Regions from separate parts of the Streptomyces subrutilus genome, predicted to be linked through region 2. Evidence: riboswitches for the same ligand, from Rfam matches in the RefSeq annotation. Region 2 holds a riboswitch; the other holds the start of a gene.
What was found. Region 2 has a riboswitch for cobalamin ahead of CP968_RS10390 (energy-coupling factor ABC transporter permease). Riboswitches for the same ligand answer to the same signal wherever they lie in the genome.
Positions count from the first base shown of each region.

Region 1: it holds a riboswitch for cobalamin, as region 2 does, so the genes downstream of both, CP968_RS11625 (ribonucleoside-diphosphate reductase subunit alpha) here and CP968_RS10390 (energy-coupling factor ABC transporter permease) in region 2, are expected to answer to the same signal.

Region 1 covers NZ_CP023701.1:2,733,612-2,738,830, forward strand. The annotation lists gene CP968_RS11610 (carbon starvation CstA family protein) at 1-2,177, shown strand, start outside; gene CP968_RS11615 (CstA-like transporter-associated (seleno)protein) at 2,243-2,431, shown strand; gene CP968_RS11620 (GNAT family N-acetyltransferase) at 2,525-3,022, shown strand; cobalamin riboswitch at 3,064-3,197, shown strand; gene CP968_RS11625 (ribonucleoside-diphosphate reductase subunit alpha) at 3,363-5,219, shown strand, end outside.
Region 2 covers NZ_CP023701.1:2,444,755-2,449,973, reverse strand. The annotation lists gene CP968_RS10410 (PadR family transcriptional regulator) at 42-611, opposite strand; gene CP968_RS10405 (energy-coupling factor ABC transporter ATP-binding protein) at 674-1,531, opposite strand; gene cbiQ (cobalt ECF transporter T component CbiQ) at 1,528-2,277, opposite strand; gene CP968_RS10395 (energy-coupling factor ABC transporter substrate-binding protein) at 2,281-2,619, opposite strand; gene CP968_RS10390 (energy-coupling factor ABC transporter permease) at 2,619-3,314, opposite strand; cobalamin riboswitch at 3,344-3,538, opposite strand; gene CP968_RS10385 (SsgA family sporulation/cell division regulator) at 3,600-4,007, opposite strand; gene CP968_RS10380 (L-serine ammonia-lyase) at 4,165-5,219, opposite strand, start outside.

The DNA.
Region 1 (5,219 bases), 290 kb from region 2:
GCCCGGACGCGACGCAGGGCCCGCCTTCCCCCAGGTCCATCGCCGTGTGGGTGCTCGTCGGTCTCGTCGGCGCACTCGGCTGGGGCGTCCTGGCCCTCTCCCGCGGCGAGGAGATCTCGGCGGCCTGGCTGCTCGCCGCCGCCCTCGGCTCGTACGCCATCGGCTACCGCTTCTACGCGCGGTTCATCGCGCACCGCGTGCTGAAGGTGGACAAGACCCGGGCCACCCCCGCCGAGCGGCTTGACAACGGTGTCGACTTCCACCCGACCGACCGCCGCGTCCTGTTCGGCCACCACTTCGCCGCCGTGGCCGGCGCCGGCCCGCTCGTCGGCCCCGTGCTCGCCGCACAGATGGGCTACCTGCCGGGCACCATCTGGATCGTCGCCGGCGTCATCTTCGCGGGCGCCGTCCAGGACATGGTCACCCTCTTCTTCTCGACCCGGCGCGACGGGCGCTCGCTCGGGCAGATGGCGCGGGACGAGATCGGCCCCGTGGGCGGAGCCGCCGCCCTCGTCGCCGTGTTCGCCATCATGATCATTCTGCTGGCGGTGCTGGCGCTGGTCATCGTCAACGCCCTCGCCCACTCCCCCTGGGGCGTCTTCTCCATCGGCATGACCATCCCGATCGCCCTGTTCATGGGCTTCTACCTGCGCGTGCTGCGGCCGGGCCGGGTCACCGAGGTCTCGGTGATCGGCGTCGCGCTGCTGCTGCTCGCCATCGTCGCGGGCGGCTGGGTCGCCGAGTCCTCGCTGGCCGGCACCTTCACGCTGGAGAAGGAGACGCTGGTCGTCTGGATGGTCGCGTACGGATTCGTCGCCTCGGTGCTGCCGGTGTGGATGCTGCTCGCGCCCCGCGACTACCTGTCGACCTTCATGAAGGTGGGCACGATCGCCCTGCTCGCCGTCGGCGTCGTGATCGCGATGCCGACCCTGAAGATGCCCGCGGTCACCGAGTTCGCCACCCGGGGCGACGGTCCGGTCTTCGCCGGCTCGATGTTCCCCTTCGTCTTCATCACCATCGCGTGCGGCGCCCTGTCCGGCTTCCACTCGCTGGTCTCCTCGGGCACCACCCCGAAGATGATCCAGAAGGAGACCCAGGTCAGGGTCATCGGCTACGGTGCCATGCTCACCGAGTCCTTCGTCGCGATCATGGCGATGATCGCGGCCTGCATCATCGAGCCCGGCCTCTTCTTCGCCGTCAACTCGCCCCCCGGCGTCATCGGCACCACGGTCGAGACGGCCTCGCAGGCCGTGACCGGGTTCGGCTTCGCCATCAGCCCCGACGCCCTCGCGCAGGCCGCGAAGGACGTGGAGGAGGCCAGCCTGCTGTCCCGTACGGGCGGCGCGCCGACCTTCGCGCTCGGAATGTCGGAGATCTTCTCGGCCGTCATCGGCGGCGCCGGCATGAAGGCCTTCTGGTACCACTTCGCCATCATGTTCGAGGCCCTCTTCATCCTGACCACCGTCGACGCGGGCACCCGCGTCGGGCGGTTCATGCTCCAGGACACCCTCGGCAACGTGCACAAGTCCTTCAAGGACGTCAGCTGGAAGCCCGGCGTCTGGCTGGCGAGCGCGGTCGTCGTCGGCGGCTGGGGCTACTTCCTGTGGGTCGGCGTCAAGGACCCGCTGGGCGGCATCAACCAGCTCTTCCCGCTGTTCGGCATCGCGAACCAGCTGCTCGCCGCGGTCGCCCTGGCCGTCTGCACCACCCTGCTCGTCAAGTCCGGGCGGCTCAAGTGGGCCTGGGTGACCGGCGTCCCGCTGGCGTGGGACGTGGCCGTCACGCTCACCGCCAGCTACCAGAAGATCTTCTCCTCCGACGTGAAGGTCGGCTTCTTCGCACAGCGCGACAAGTACCAGGCCGGCATCGACGCCGAGAAGGTCCTGCCGCCCGCGAAGTCCATGGCGGAGATGCACACCGTGGTCACCAACGCCACGGTGGACGGCGTGCTGTCGGTGCTGTTCGCGGTCCTGATCGTGATCGTGCTGCTGGACGCGGCCCGGACCTGCTTCAAGGCCATCTCCGCCCCGGAGTCCGTGAAGCTCTCCGAGGTCCCGTGGTCCGAGTCGAAGATCGTCGCACCCGCCGGGCTGATCGCCACCGCCGAGGAGCGGGCCGAGCTGGCCGCGGCCGGCCTCGACTCGGGCGGCGGCCGCGCCAAGGAGCCGGTCGCGTGAACCGCTCGGCGGCCGGCGCCGCGGGGCCGGCCCCGTCCGGGTGCGCGGGACCCGCCCCCGGACGGCTGCGCCGGGCCCTGGCGCGGGCGCGGTTCTACGTGCGGGAGTTCTCCGGGGAGGCCGCCTACGACCGGTACGTCGCCCACGCCCGCGCGCACGACCCGGACGCCGAGGTCCCCACCCGCCGCGCCTTCGAGCGGGCCCGCACGGATGCCCGGGAGGCCGATCCCCGCGAGGGGTTCCGCTGCTGCTGAGCGGCCGCGTACCGAAGGGCCCCGCCCCTCCCGGCGGGGCCCTTCGGCGCACCCGGGTCCGGGGCCGTTCGGTCCTCCGGCACACTCGGTGCCATGGACATCACGATCAGGACGGCGCTGCCCGCCGACTACGCGGAGCTGGGCGAGATCACGGCGGGGGCCTACCTCTCCGACGGGCACCTGGACTTCGGCGACGGCGACCCCTACCTCCACACGCTGCGGGACGTCGCCGGCCGCGCCGCCCGGGCCGAGGTGCTCGTCGCCGAACTCGGGGGCCGCCTGCTGGGCGGCGTGACCTTCGCCGCGCCCGGCAGCCCGCTCGCCGACATAGCCGGGCCGGGCGAGGCCGAGTTCCGGATGCTGGCCGTGGCCCGGGAGGCGCGCGGGCAGGGCGCGGGCGAGGCGCTCGTGCGCGCCTGCCTGGAACGGGCGCGGGCGATCGAGGGGGTGGAGGCGGTGGTGCTGTCCACCCAGCAGGGCATGGAAGGGGCCCACCGGATCTACGTCCGGCTGGGCTTCACCCGTACTCCGGAGCGGGACTGGGCGCCGATCGACGACCTCCTGCTGCTCACGTACCGGCTGAACCTGTAGCCGCGCCGACACTACATGTGGGGGCTTCCACAGAGAGGCGCCCCCACATGTATGCTCAGGGCTGCTGTCGCCGCAGGGGAATCCGGTGTGAATCCGGAACTGTCCCGCAACGGTATGAAATGCACCCATCGGTGCATCCGCAAGTCCGAGGACCTGCCGACAGCGCACCCGGCTCGACCGAACCGGGTGCCGATACGTCCGGGCCTCGCGGTTGGGCCGGTGGACGCCATGCGGTGCACGTACCGCCCACCCTGTCGGGGTGTGCGCGTGCGCATCCCCGCGTGCGCCCCTCGCACCCCGCCCCGCCGAAGACCGGGCCGAGCGAGGGAGAGCTCCCGCCGTGACCATCGCGCCTTCCGCACCGCGCGCCGAGTCCGTTCCGTCCACGGTCCTCACGGGACCGGGCGAAGGTCCCGGGGCCGCGATCCTGCGCACCCTCACCGAGCTGACGGCCGACCTGCCGGACACCGACCCGGGCCGGGTCGCCGCCGCCGCGCTGCGCGGCCGCAGCTCCGTCGCGGACGAGGCGGAGCTGCGCGGCCTGGCCACCGAGGCGGCCGCCGGGCTGATCTCCGAGGACCCGGCCTACTCCCGGCTCGCGGCCCGGCTGCTGACGCTGGCCGTGGCCGAGGAGGCCGCCGGCCAGGGCGCCACCTCCTTCTCCGCCTCCGTCGCCGTCGGTCACCGCGAGGGCCTGATCGCCGACCGCACCGCCGCCTTCGTGGCGGCGCACGCGGCCCGCCTGGACTCGCTGGTCGAGCTGGCGCTCGCCGAGGGCGCCGACGACCGCTTCGGCTTCTTCGGCCTGCGGACCCTGCACAGCCGCTACCTGCTGCGCCACCCGATCACCCGCCAGGTCGTGGAGACCCCGCAGTTCTTCATGCTGCGCGTGGCCTGCGGTCTCGCGGAGGACGACAGCGTGCGCGCCGTCGAGGAAGTGGCCTCGCTGTACCGGCTGATGAGCCGCCTCGACTACCTGCCGTCCTCCCCCACCCTCTTCAACTCCGGCACCCGGCACCCGCAGATGTCCTCCTGCTACCTGCTGGACTCCCCGCTGGACGAGCTCGACTCGATCTACGACCGCTACCACCAGGTCGCGCGGCTGTCGAAGCACGCCGGCGGCATCGGCCTCTCGTACTCGCGCATCCGCGCCCGCGGTTCGCTGATCCGCGGCACCAACGGCCACTCCAACGGCATCGTGCCGTTCCTGAAGACCCTCGACGCCTCCGTCGCCGCCGTGAACCAGGGGGGCCGCCGCAAGGGCGCCGCCGCCGTCTACCTGGAGACCTGGCACGCGGACATCGAGGAGTTCCTGGAGCTGCGCGACAACACCGGCGAGGACCAGCGCCGCACGCACAACCTGAACCTCGCGCACTGGGTGCCGGACGAGTTCATGCGCCGCGTCAACGCCGACGCCCCGTGGTCGCTCTTCTCCCCCGCCGAGGTCCCGGAGCTGGTGGACCTGTGGGGCGAGGAGTTCGACGCCGCCTACCGCAAGGCCGAGGCGGACGGCCTGGCCCGCAAGACCATGCCCGCCCGCGAGCTGTACGGCCGGATGATGCGCACCCTCGCGCAGACCGGCCAGGGCTGGATGACCTTCAAGGACGCGTCCAACCGCACCGCGAACCAGACCGCCGAGCCGGGCACGGTCGTGCACTCGTCCAACCTGTGCACCGAGATCATCGAGGTCACCGACGACGGCGAGACGGCCGTCTGCAACCTCGGCTCGGTCAACCTGGGCGCGTTCGTCCTGACGGAGACGGGCGACATCGACTGGGAGCGGCTGGACGAGACCGTCCGCACCGCCGTGACCTTCCTCGACCGCGTGGTGGACATCAACTTCTACCCGACCGAGCAGGCCGGCCGCTCCAACGCCCGCTGGCGTCCGGTGGGTCTGGGCGCGATGGGCCTCCAGGACGTCTTCTTCAAGCTGAAGCTGCCGTTCGACTCCCCCGAGGCGAAGGCCCTGTCCACGAAGCTCTCCGAGCGGATCATGCTCGCCGCGTACGAGGCCTCCTGCGACCTCGCCGAGAAGAACGGCCCGCTGCCGGCCTGGGAGCAGACCCGGACCGCGCGCGGCGTCCTGCACCCCGACCACTACGACGTGGAGCGGAACTGGCCCGAGCGCTGGGACGCGCTGCGCGCCCGGATCGCCGCGACCGGCATGCGCAACTCGCTGCTGCTGGCCATCGCGCCG
Region 2 (5,219 bases):
GGCCCGCGCCCCCGCCCCGCCTGCCGGGGGCGGGGGCGCCGTCACGCCCCGGGCCCGCCGGAGCCGTCCTGCGCCCCCTCCATGGTCCCGACCTCCGCCAGCGCCTCCTCCAGCCACGCCAGCCAGAACCCCTCCAGCGCGATCCCGCCGTGCAGCACGAGCCGGCGCAGCCGGTCCTCCACGGCGTCACGGCCCGGCGGGAAGTCCCGCTCCTCGATGGCCTCGTACCGCGCCAACCGCTCGCGGTGCAGCTCCAGATGGCGCCGCAGCTCGGGCCCGAGCCCCCGCGGCCCCACCACCCCCGCCGCGCGGATGCGCAGCAGCAGCGGGTCGCGCATCGGCTTGGGGTCCTGGCTCTCGGCGACCCACCGCGCGAGCTCCGCGCCCCCCGCGGGCAGCACCTCGTACTCCTTCTTCTGGCCCCGCACGGGCACCTCGCCGGGCAGCGCCCGGATCAGCCCGGACTCCTCCAGGCGGCCCAGCTCCCGGTAGATCTGCTGGTGAGTCGCGGACCAGAAGTACCCGATGGACCGGTCGAAGCGACGGGTCAGCTCCAGCCCGGACGAGGGCTTCTCCAGCAGGGCGGTGAGGATGGCGTGCGGCAGCGACATGGCGCCATCCTAGGTACGGCCCGGGCGGCGCGGCGGGCGCCGCGGGACGCTACCGCACGGCGCTACCGCAGGGCGCCCAGCGCCTCCGGGGTCCTCGGACCGGGGGCGGCCGGGTCCAGCAGGCCGCGCGCCCGGAGGAAGGCCGTCACCGCCGGGGACCAGGCCTGGCGCAGCCCGGCCGAGGCCAGCAGCTCCGGGTCCGACAACAGCTCCACCGCCGGGCCGACGCGGATGCCCGCCGGGGTCAGCACCGCCGCGTCGTCGGCCCAGCGCACCGCCAGGTCCACGTCGTGCGTGGCCATCACCACCGTGGTCCCCGCGCCGCGCAGCCCCGCCAGCGCGTCGAGCAGCCGCTCCTGGCCGTCCGGGTCCAGCCCGGCCGTCGGCTCGTCCAGGATCAGCACCCGCGGGGCCATCGCCACCGCCCCGGCGATGGCCGCGCGCTTGCGCTGACCGTACGAGAGCAGGTGCGTCGGACGGTCCCGCAGCGCGGTGATGTCCAGGGCCGCGAGCGCCCCCGCGACCCGGGCGCGGACCTCGTCGGCGGGCAGGCCCAGGTTCATCGGGCCGAACGACACGTCCTGTTCGACCGAGGCCGCGAACAGCTGGTCGTCGGGGTCCTGGACCACCAGCTGCACCGCCGTGCGCAGCCGGGTCAGCCCGGCACGCCGGTACGACACCTGCGCACCGTCCAGCAGCAGCGCGCCGGCGGCGGGCCGCAGCCCCCCGCTCAGCAGCCGCATCAGCGTGGTCTTGCCGCTGCCGTTGCGCCCGAGCAGGGCCAGCGCCCGGCCCCCGGTGATCCCGAAGTCCACGCCGGACAGGACGTCCGGGCCGTCCTCGTACGCGTAGCGGACCCCCACCAGCTCCACCAGCGGGCCCGCCGGCGTGGTCCCCGGCGGCTTCTCCAACGGCTTCACAGGTACAGCTCCTTGAGTACGAGGGTGGCGGCGACGAGGGCCGTCAGCAGGGCGGCGGTCCCGGTCAGGAACCGCCAGGACAGCGCCGCCTCGGGCACGAGCACCCGCAGCGCCCCGTCGTAGCCGCGACCCGCCAGCCCCGACTGGAGCCGGGCCGCGCGGTCGAAGGCCCGGACGAACGTGGTCGCGGCGAGGCCGGCCACCGAGCGCCAGGCCGCGGCCCGGCCGGTGGTCCCCAGACGGGCCGCCTGGGCCTGGCGGACCCGGGTCAGCGAGTCGAGCAGCAGGAAGCCGATCCGGTACATGACCAGCGCCACGTCCACCACCGGCGCCGGGACGCCGGCCCGCACCAGACGCGGCAGCACGTCCGAGACGGGAGTGGTGAACGCGAACAGCAGCACGCCCAGCGAGGCCGCCGAGGTCCGCAGCAGCAGTTCCCCCGCGTGCCGCGGCCCGTCGGGGGCCAGTGCGACCGGCCCGGCCGGACCGCCCACCGCGAACAGCAGCGGCAGCGCCCCCGTGAAGCAGAAGCCCAGCGGGATCCGGAAGGCCCGCCACAACTGCCGCCCCGGCACCCCGGCGGGACCCAGGAGCACGGCGAGGGTGGCGGCGGCGACCAGCGGGCCGCCCGGCCAGGGCGGCAGGCACACCGCGGTGACCGTCAGCCCGATCCCCAGCAGGGCCTTCTCCAGGGGATGGCGGCGGCGCCAGCGGCTGCCGTGCGCCGCCGCGTCGATCGGCAGCACCGCCTACGACTCCACGGCGCGGTCACCGGTGGCGGCCGCCGCGGCCGCCGCACCCTGGCGGCGGCCCTTGCGGACGCCGAAGTAGTACGCGAGCACCCCCGCGCCCAGCGCCGCCTGCAAGGCGAACAGGGCCGACTCGACCTCCCCGGAGGGCGGTTCGTACAGGGGCGAGAACCAGGGCTCGTAGTCCGGCTTCAGCTCGGTGATGGCCGACTCCGCCTGCGCGTCGGCGCCCGCGAACGGCTCCTCCTTGCCGTCGCCCATGCCCAGGGCCAGCGGGAGGACGGCCAGCGCCGCCACCAGGAGCAGCAGCAGGGTGTTGATCTTCGCGTTCCGCGTCATCAGAGCGCCGCCTCCTGCTTCGCCGTGCGCCGGGTGAGCTTCGCGACGCCGAGCCGGACCAGGTCCGACCGGCTCGACTGCATGAGCAGCCGCATCACCAGGACGGTCAGCAGCCCCTCGCTCACCGCCAGCGGGATCTGCGTGAGGGCGAAGATCTCACCGAACTTCACGAGCGCGCCCGTGAACCCGGTGGCCTGGTCGGGAAAGGCCAGCGCCAGCTGCACGGAGGTCACGCAGTAGGTCACCAGGTCGGCGAAGAAGGCCCCGAAGAACACGGAGACCATCAGCGGCGCCCCGGTCCGCCGGAGCAGGAGGTAGACGCCGTACCCCGCCCACGGGCCGGCGATCGCCATGGAGAAGACGTTGGCGCCGAGCGTGGTCAGCCCGCCGTGCGCCAGCAGCAGCGCCTGGAACAGCAGGGTGATCGTGCCGAGCACCGCCATGATCGGCGGCCGGAAGAGGATGGCCCCGAGCCCCGTACCGGTGGGATGGGAGCAACTTCCCGTCACCGAGGGTATTTTCAGGGCGGACAGGACGAATGTGAACGCTCCGGACGCACCGAGGAGCAGGGTGCTCTCCGGATTGGCCTTGACCTCGCGGGTCAGGGCCCGGACGCCGTGGACGACGAAGGGAGCGGACGCGGCGCCCCAGGCGACCGCGTGCAAAGGGGGCAGGAACCCCTCGGCGATATGCATGAGTGGGGAGACCTCTCCAGCACCTCGTGGATGGACAACGCGCCCCGGCCGGTCTCCTGGCTCACGGGTACTGATGCCCGGACTCCGCCTTCCCGGGGCCGAGCGGTCTCCCGCGTGGTCCCAGTGGCTTCCCGTAGGAGTGGCGCCGGACTTCCCGATCACAGTGGCGAGGGCCGCACCGGTTTCCCACCGGTTTCCCGAACACCAAGGCCCGATGACCCTAGTCGGCCGTGCGGGCCTCCACCAACCCGCCCCGGTGCACCCGCCGTCCGCCCGGGTCCGCGCTCAGCCCGGCAGCAGCGCGCTGAGCTCCGCGTCGAGGTCGTACTGCCGGTGCTCCTGGCCGCGCGGGACCAGCAGGGTCAGCCGGCGGCACAGTTCGCGCACGTCCTTGGCGCGGGCGGACACCACCGCGCCGTGCTCGCCGTTGCTGAAGGCGAGGAAGACGCGCGGCTCGCTGCCCTCCCAGCACGGCCACACCCGGAGGTCGCCCTCGCCGGTGGCCCGGGACTCCCCGTCGAGCAGCAGGTCGCGGGCGAAGACCCAGCGCGCCAGGTACCGGCCGCCGCCGTGCAGGTCCACGGACACTTCGTACGGCCGGTCGCAGCGGTAGGCGAAGACCCCCCGCAGCGTGACGGCGACCGGGGAGGCCTCCAGCCGCAGCGGGAGGACGCGGTGTTCGGTGGTGACCAAGGGAGTGCGCCTCTCTGCCGGCATGCGCGTGCCCCGCGGGCCGTTCCGCGGTTCTCCGCCCTCCGGGCAACCTAACCCCGCCGCGACCCCCGGCCCCCCTGCCGAAGGTCCCGTCCCCCAGGGCCGCTGGGCCCCTCTCGGCCGCGGCGGCGCCGGGTCAGCACTCGATGACGTTGACCGCGAGGCCGCCGCGGGCGGTCTCCTTGTACTTGACCTTCATGTCCGCGCCGGTCTCCTTCATGGTCTTGATGACCTTGTCCAGGGAGACCTTGTGCGAGCCGTCGCCCCGCATCGCCATCTTCGCCGCCGTGACCGCCTTCACCGCGGCCATGCCGTTGCGCTCGATGCACGGGATCTGGACCAGGCCGCCGACCGGGTCGCAGGTCAGGCCCAGGTTGTGCTCCATGCCGATCTCCGCCGCGTTCTCCACCTGCTCCGGAGTGCCGCCGAGCACCTCGGCCAAGGCCCCCGCCGCCATCGAGCAGGCCGAACCGACCTCGCCCTGGCAGCCGACCTCGGCGCCCGAGATCGAGGCGTTCTCCTTGAACAGCATGCCGATCGCGCCCGCCGCGAGGAGGAAGCGGACCACGCCGTCCTCGTCCGCGCCCGGCACGAAGTTCATGTAGTAGTGCAGGACCGCGGGCAGGACCCCGGCCGCGCCGTTGGTCGGCGCCGTCACGACCCGCCCGCCCGCCGCGTTCTCCTCGTTGACCGCCATCGCGTAGATCGTCGCCCACTCGCTGCGGTGCAGCATCGGGTCGCCCTCGGTGCGCAGCTGCCGCGCCGTCGACGCGGCCCGGCGCTTGACCCGCAGGCCGCCGGGGAGGATGCCCTCGCGGGACATGCCCCGCGCCACGCAGGACTGCATCACGCGCCAGATCTCCAGCAGGCCCTCGCGGATCTCCTCCTCGGTGCGCCAGGCCTTCTCGTTCTCCAGCATCAGCGAGGAGATCGACAGGCCGGTCTCGTTCGCGAGGCGGAGCATCTCGTCACCGGAGCGGAAGGGGTACTTCAGCACGGTGTCGTCGAGCTTGATCCGGTCCTCGCCGACCGCGTCCTCGTCCACGACGAACCCGCCGCCGACCGAGTAGTAGGTCTTCTCCAGCAGCGGGGTGCCCGCCGTGTCGTACGCGAAGAGGGTCATGCCGTTCGCGTGGTACGGCAGCGAGCGCCGGCGGTGCAGGATCAGCTGGTTCGGCTCGTCGAAGGCGA